DNA from 2 places in the Bacillus sp. JK74 genome. Region 1 is predicted to be linked to the other one. Evidence: riboswitches for the same ligand, from Rfam matches in the RefSeq annotation. Region 1 holds a riboswitch; the other holds the start of a gene.

The links. Region 1 has a riboswitch for S-adenosylmethionine ahead of metK (methionine adenosyltransferase). Riboswitches for the same ligand answer to the same signal wherever they lie in the genome.
Region 2: linked by a shared signal. The riboswitch ahead of ACWJJ5_RS04000 (5-methyltetrahydropteroyltriglutamate--homocysteine S-methyltransferase) and the one ahead of metK (methionine adenosyltransferase) in region 1 are both predicted to bind S-adenosylmethionine.

What each region holds. Positions count from the first base shown of each region.
Region 1 covers NZ_JBSJQB010000003.1:22,318-26,019, reverse strand. The annotation lists gene asnB (asparagine synthase (glutamine-hydrolyzing)) at 1-109, opposite strand, end outside; gene metK (methionine adenosyltransferase) at 253-1,455, opposite strand; SAM riboswitch class I at 1,625-1,764, opposite strand; gene pckA (phosphoenolpyruvate carboxykinase (ATP)) at 1,962-3,545, shown strand; gene ACWJJ5_RS10280 (DUF2584 domain-containing protein) at 3,588-3,702, opposite strand, start outside.
Region 2 covers NZ_JBSJQB010000001.1:789,944-793,645, reverse strand. The annotation lists gene ACWJJ5_RS04005 (methyltransferase domain-containing protein) at 1-675, shown strand, start outside; gene ACWJJ5_RS04000 (5-methyltetrahydropteroyltriglutamate--homocysteine S-methyltransferase) at 709-1,845, opposite strand; SAM riboswitch class I at 1,923-2,009, opposite strand; gene ACWJJ5_RS03995 (LURP-one-related/scramblase family protein) at 2,094-2,570, opposite strand; gene ACWJJ5_RS03990 (hypothetical protein) at 2,673-2,840, opposite strand; gene pepT (peptidase T) at 3,417-3,702, opposite strand, start outside.

The DNA of each region.
Region 1 (3,702 bases):
TGTCAGGACCGCGGTGAACGATCATTTGGTTCATTTGTTTGATTAGCTCTTCTTGATCTGCGGTTTGAGTTAATGGATGCTTATTAAAAACACCGACAAATCCACACATAGTATAGCCTCCATAAGTGTAATTTTCTAATTGGACCCCCTTTTTATAGACGCTTTGTTACGCCATTGGTTTCACGCTATGTAAAAAATAAGCATGGCAGCATCTACAAAAAGGGAAAGCCGCTTAAGTAAGCGGCTATAAAATTATTCTCCTAGTGCTTCTTTGCGAAGCGCATCCGCCTTGTCAGTACGCTCCCAAGGAAGATCCACATCATGACGTCCGAAGTGGCCGTAAGCAGCTGTCTGCTTATAGATCGGGCGGCGCAGATCAAGCATTTTAATAATGCCGGCAGGTCTCAGGTCGAAGTTATTCCGTACGACTTCGATCAGTTTTTCTTCAGAAGCTTTTCCTGTATCAAATGTATTGATGGAAATAGAAACAGGCTGTGCCACGCCGATTGCGTATGCAAGCTGCACTTCACAAGAATCAGCAAGACCTGCTGCCACGATGTTTTTCGCTACGTATCTCGCAGCGTATGCCGCAGAACGGTCTACCTTCGTCGCATCCTTACCGGAGAATGCGCCGCCGCCGTGACGTGCATATCCGCCGTATGTGTCAACGATGATTTTACGGCCGGTAAGACCCGCATCACCTTGAGGTCCGCCGATTACGAAACGTCCCGTAGGGTTGATGAAGTATTTTGTTTCTTCATCGATCAGTTCCTCAGGCACAACAGGGTTAATGACATGCTCTTTCAGATTGCGCTGAATCTGCTCAAGCGTAATTTCCGGGTGGTGCTGAGTTGAAATGACGATCGCGTCGATGCGGACCGGCTTGTTGTTTTCATCATATTCAACGGTAACTTGCGTTTTGCCGTCAGGGCGAAGGTACGGAAGAATGTCTTCTTTGCGGACTTCGCTCAAACGGCGGGCTAATTTATGCGCCAAAGAGATCGGAAGCGGCATAAGCTCTTTCGTTTCGTTACACGCATAACCGAACATCAGGCCTTGGTCTCCCGCTCCGATTGCTTCGATTTCAGCATCGCTCATTGTGCCTTCACGCGCTTCAAGAGCCTGATCGACACCCATTGCGATATCCGCAGACTGTTCATCAATTGATGTTAAAACAGCGCAAGTCTCCGCATCAAATCCGTATTTAGCGCGTGTGTAGCCGATTTCTTTAATCGTTTCACGGACTGTTTTCGGAATGTCAACGTATGTTGATGTAGTAATCTCTCCGCTTACCAGCACAAGTCCTGTCGTTACAGATGTTTCGCAGGCCACGCGCGCGTTCGGGTCATTTTTTAAAATCTCATCTAAGATACTGTCAGAAATTTGGTCACAGATTTTGTCCGGATGACCCTCAGTAACAGATTCAGATGTAAATAGTCGACGGTTTTTACTCATTCACTTTTCCTCCTGAAAAAAGATCTTTTGCAAGACCTTCTCATATGATACGGAACTCGCTCCCTCTTAATACAATGTCATACTATATCAGAGAATGTTAATTGGCATATTTTATGAAATAAAAAAACCTTTTCCACTCGAGGAAAGGGTTTGGTCTGTGTGCCTTTCACTCTTATCGCTCAAGGAAAATATTAAACCTTGCATCAGGTTAGCACCTTGGTTTCCCACAGTGTTTTCACCTGCTTTTTTACAGAGAAACCGGTTGCTGGGCTTCATCGGGCCTGTCCCTCCGCCAGCTCGGGATAAGAGTATCCGCTCAATGAAATATCTTATCGTAAAAGGGCGGAAAGTGTCAATATGAATTAAAGCGATTGCGCGCCTTTATTTCGGGAAGCAATGGAAAAACACAAACAAAAAACCGCAAATAGTATAGACTATTTTCAGATATATGTTATACTAATTCCACATTCAGCGAAATACAAATAAACCGGCAAAGGAAGGTTTTTATGAAATTAGTTGATTTAACCGCAGATCTTCAAGCATTACTTGCAAGTCCGAATGTGCATCATAATTTATCGGCTCCAAAACTTACCGAAAAAGTAATCAGCCGAAATGAAGGAACGCTGACATCAACGGGCGCCGTACGCGCCACCACCGGCGCATATACAGGCCGGTCACCTAAAGATAAATTTATCGTCCGTGAACAAAGCACAGAAAATCAAATTGATTGGGGCGCGGTGAATCAGCCCATTTCTGAAGAGGCGTTTGAAAAGCTGTACGCCAAAGTCGTCAGCTACTTAAAACAGCGGGATGAACTGTTTGTGTTTGAAGGATTCGCGGGAGCGGATGAAAAATACAGACTGCCGATTACGGTCGTAAATGAATTTGCGTGGCACAATTTATTCGCGCGCCAGCTGTTTATCAGACCGGAAACGGATGAAAGAGACCCGCAAGCGCAGCCTTTCACCATTCTCTCAGCTCCGCATTTTAAAGCAGACCCGGAGACGGACGGCACGCATTCGGAAACATTTATCATTGTCTCTTTCGAAAAGCGCGTCATTTTAATCGGCGGCACCGAATACGCCGGAGAAATGAAAAAATCAATATTCTCCATTATGAACTTCCTGCTTCCGCAGCAGGATATACTGCCGATGCACTGCTCAGCCAACGTCGGTGAAAAAGGCGATGTCGCCCTGTTTTTCGGCCTTTCCGGCACAGGGAAAACGACGCTTTCAGCCGATGCGGACCGCAAACTGATCGGAGATGACGAGCACGGCTGGTCAGATTCCGGCGTTTTCAACATTGAAGGCGGATGTTACGCTAAATGTATCAATCTGAGCGAGGAAAAAGAACCGCAGATTTTTCGTGCGATCCGCTTCGGGTCTGTTCTTGAGAATGTCGTGCTTGATGAAAAAACGGGTGAAGCGGATTACGACAATTCCTTCTACACGGAAAACACAAGAGCCGCATATCCGATTGAGATGATCGGCAATATCGTGCAGCCTAGCATTGCCGGCCATCCGCAGGCGATCGTCTTTCTAACGGCGGACGCATTCGGCGTGCTTCCTCCGATCAGCAAACTGACGAAGGAACAGGCGATGTATCACTTCTTAAGCGGCTACACCAGTAAACTCGCGGGAACCGAACGCGGCGTGACATCTCCGCAAACGACTTTCTCGACGTGCTTCGGTTCACCGTTCCTTCCGCTTCCGGCACATGTATATGCCGAAATGCTCGGGCGTAAAATCGACGAACACGGCGTTCAAGTCTTCCTGGTCAACACAGGCTGGACCGGCGGAGGGTACGGAGTCGGAGAACGGATGAAACTTTCGTATACAAGAGCGATGGTCAAAGCCGCTATTGACGGCAGACTGAACCAGACTGACATGACGGCAGACAGCATTTTCGGCCTGCACAGTCCCGTTCATGTTCCGGGCGTGCCGGATGAAGTTCTTCAGCCTGAAAACACATGGAGCGATAAACAAGCATACAACGAAAAAGCGCTGTTTTTAGCCAATGAGTTTAAAGAAAACTTTAAAAAGTTTTCCCATGCAGACTCGATTGCCAAAGCCGGCGGACCTCTCGTGTAATCAAAAAAGCCAAGGGCGTTTATGCCCTCGGCTTTTGTTTTTTCAGTTTGTCGAATGAAGCGAAGTGAGTCTGTATGTAATGCTTGTCCGGCCGTTCGCCCATTCGAGCTTTTGGACCTCGCCGGTGCCGGATTTCTCTCCGGTTTTCGTTTTGCGC
Region 2 (3,702 bases), on a different contig from region 1:
GCGAGACGCGCTCTTTTTGACAGCCGGGAATTTTTTGGGCCGGTTCAAAAGGAGATCGCCGCCATCATCAGCCGCATTCAATCTCCGCAAACAACGGCGGCGATATTGGATGCGGGATGCGGAGAAGGCACTCATTTAGCCGCCGTATGCAAATGGCTTCAGCCCGCTTTTTCCGTGACGGGAATCGGCATTGATCTCTCGAAAGAAGGTGTGCTGCATGCCGCAAAGGCCTTCGGGGATCATTTTGTTTTTGCCGTCGCTGATGTGGCGGATGCGCCGTTTGCCGACAGCTGTTTTGATGTCGTGATGTCTGTTTTATCACCTTGGAATTACAAGGAATGCAGCAGGCTTTTACGAAAGGGCGGCACAGTCATTAAAGCGGTGCCGCGGCGTGATTATTTGAAGGAAGTAAGGGAATTCTTCTTCGGAGACAGTCCTCGGCGGAATGACACCGCCGATTCTGCGGCCGGACGATTCCAAGCGGGCTTTCAAACCTTTGAGCGCAAACGGCTGTGTTACACGAAGACCTTATTGCAGCCTGACCTCGAGCGGCTTGTGAAAATGACGCCCTTAACATGGAAATGTACTGATGAAAGCATCCGGCGGTTTATCAGCCGAAAAGCGGCGGATATTACGATAGATATCGATATTTTAATCGGAACCGGTCCTCTGTAAACAGAAAAGACACGCTGATCGCGTGTCTTTTTTTTATTTCCAGACTTCACCGGCAATGCTGACGACATGATGAAGTTTCGCCCATTGCTGTTCTTCTGTGATCAGGTTTCCTTCCTCAGTGGAGGCGAATCCGCATTGCGGGCTGAGGCAAAGCTGATCCAGGCTGACATATTGTGAAGCTTCTTCAATCCGGCGTTTAATCGCGTCCTTGTCTTCAAGTTCGCCATGTTTTGATGTAATCAATCCAAGCACAAGCTGAAGATCAGAGCGTTTGACATAGCGGAGCGGTTCAAAGCCGCCGGAGCGGGAATCATCATATTCCAGGAACAATCCGTCAAGGTCAAGCCCGTCAAAAATCGTTTCAGCCGCTGCATCATAGCCGCCTTCAGCCGTCCATGTGGATTGGAAGTTGCCGCGGCAGATATGCATCGTAACCTTCAGATCGTCAGGGCGGTCCTTGATCGCGTCATTAATGGAAGCGGCAAACAGCTTGCGCAGCTCATCCGGCGTTGTGCCGAAATCTTCAATCTGACGAAGCCCCGCTTCCGATAAGAAAACGGCCCATGCGGTGTCATCAAGCTGAAGGTAGCGGCACCCGGCGTCATAGAAAGCCTGAATCGCTTTTTTATACGCTTTTGACACATCGTGCTGAAATTGTTTGTAATCATTCTGGTAGGCCGCTTTTTCCAATTTTCCGCGGAAAAACAGCATATTCGGACTTGGGATGGTCATTTTCGGAACAGCATCGCCGGCAATGCTGTGCAGGAATTTATAATCTTCGAGCATCGGATGCTGAGAAAAATCAATATCTCCCGTTACTTTAATGCCGCGCGCTTTCGTCTGTACGTTGTGAAACTGAATGCCGCTTTCAGGCGTAAATGCCTCAACCCCGTCTAAATTTTCGAGAAAATCAAAATGCCACCAGGCACGGCGGAATTCGCCGTCAGTCACGACATTGAGGCCGGTTTCTTTCTGCTTTTCCACGCTGCGGATGATTTCTCTGTTTTCGATTTCGCGCAGCTGTTCTGCCGAAATCTCACCCGCCGCTCTTTGCAGGCGGGCTTGCTTCACAGCCGCCGGCCGCAGCAGGCTTCCGACCTGATCCGCGCGAAACGGCGGGTTTTTTCTTAGAAGAGTATGCAATGGTTGTTCTGTGTTTTGCTGTGACATGAACGATTCCTTCTTTCCTGATGAAATATAAAAAACTCTTCCCTCGGATAGGGAAGAGCTTGCGTCCGCAAATCTCAACCTTATCTTCAGGATTTAGCACCATTCTGCTGAACAGCGGTTGCCGGGTATCATAGGGCCAGTCCCTCCACCTCTCTTGATAAGGAAATATGCTATTTTTCAGAATAAACTGTAATACTCTTAATCTTAGTATGTTTTCTCATATTGTCAATATATTTCGATAAATATTTTTATTTGTCACCCTCAAATAGAATCATATCTATCACGATGGCGATCGCAAGACAAAGAGCAATATCCTCTTCCTTTTCAATCTGCAAATGATAGGAATCGCCCCAGCTCATCCATGATTTGGTGACGGTCATCCGGTTTGATTTTCCGTCTGTCACTTGAAAGTTCCGGCCCCACACATCGCCGGTAAGATCCCAGCCGAGTCCGGAAATTTCAAATTTCGGTTTGAAAAACGTGACTTTCTTGATGACTTGGCAGACGGGTTTGCCGCTGACGGAAATCTCGTAACGGGGAACGAGCGACATCAGTTTCTGATTGACGCTGGCGAGCGTGCGGCCGTCCAAATCAGTCAGCTTCAGTTCATCACCGAATGAAAACAGCTTTCCTTCAACATTGTAGACTTCTTTTCCGCTTTCAAGAAACACTTGAAAACGATTCTTAAACGTAAACATTCGCTCTTTGATGTAAAAATGGTACATAAAAAAACTCCTTTTTTATGTTGTACGAAAAAAGGAGGCGGAAGGTTTCATATCGGCCGGGTGCATAAAAAAAGGCTGCCGATTTTGCGGCAGCTGTCGTTTTTATGATAGCGGCATCCGGCGTTTTTGACGGATCGCATTTAAATCAATGATGTTATTCGTGTCGGCAGCTGTCACCAGCGGGCTTGTCTTTGGCGTTTTCCGGCGGTTGTCCTTACTGAAAGAGAAAACAAGATACCCTGTCAAAGCAGCGAAAATAAGTAGCATCATTTTACATACCTCCCAAAAAAAGTTTTGGTATTATTATTGTACGAAAAAACAAACGAAAAGTATTCAAACAATTGTCACTTTTTTAAAAAATAACGTCATTTTCCGTAAAAATGACTATGGGTTGAAGAAATTTTTCTCTTGTTGTGGTTCTATAGATTGTATCGGATGATGAATGATGAACGTTTATATAACTTTTTCACTATTTTTTGTAAGTGTCTAATTAACTACTTAAGTGTTTTCGTTTGCCTTGTGTTATTCAGTACCCTAAAAAACCGTATGATATGCAAAATAACTGCTTCTAACAGATGACTGCGAGTTGACAGCGCTTTCTTTATTTTTTTAACGAAAACGAGATGTTATCTTAAAAAAATCGTTTGAACATTTTCCGCAGTTTTTTAAAAGGATTTGATTTCGTCTCCAGAACACGCGGGTCTTTTAAGGTTTTTTTCAATTCTTTCGCTACAGTCCCTCTTGCCATAGTCTTCACTCCTTCTTTCCATTTCATACCTTATATACGGAAAGAAAGAAGGAAAGGTTTCATGTGAAAGAAAAAAACCAAAGCAGGGGGCTTTGGTTTTAAGCGCGCTCTTCAAAGAGCCTGGCGATTTCAACAATGACGTTTACCGCCTTTTCCATATGATCGACGGAAATGTATTCATATTTTCCGTGGAAGTTTTGGCCGCCCGTGAAAATGTTCGGTGTCGGCAGTCCCATGTAAGAGAGCTGTGAGCCGTCGGTTCCGCCCCGGATCGGTTCGATAATCGGTTCGATGTCGAGGTTTTTCATGGCTTGATACGCGACATCGACTATCTCTTTGACCGGTTCGATTTTTTCTCTCATGTTGTAATATTGATCACGCAGT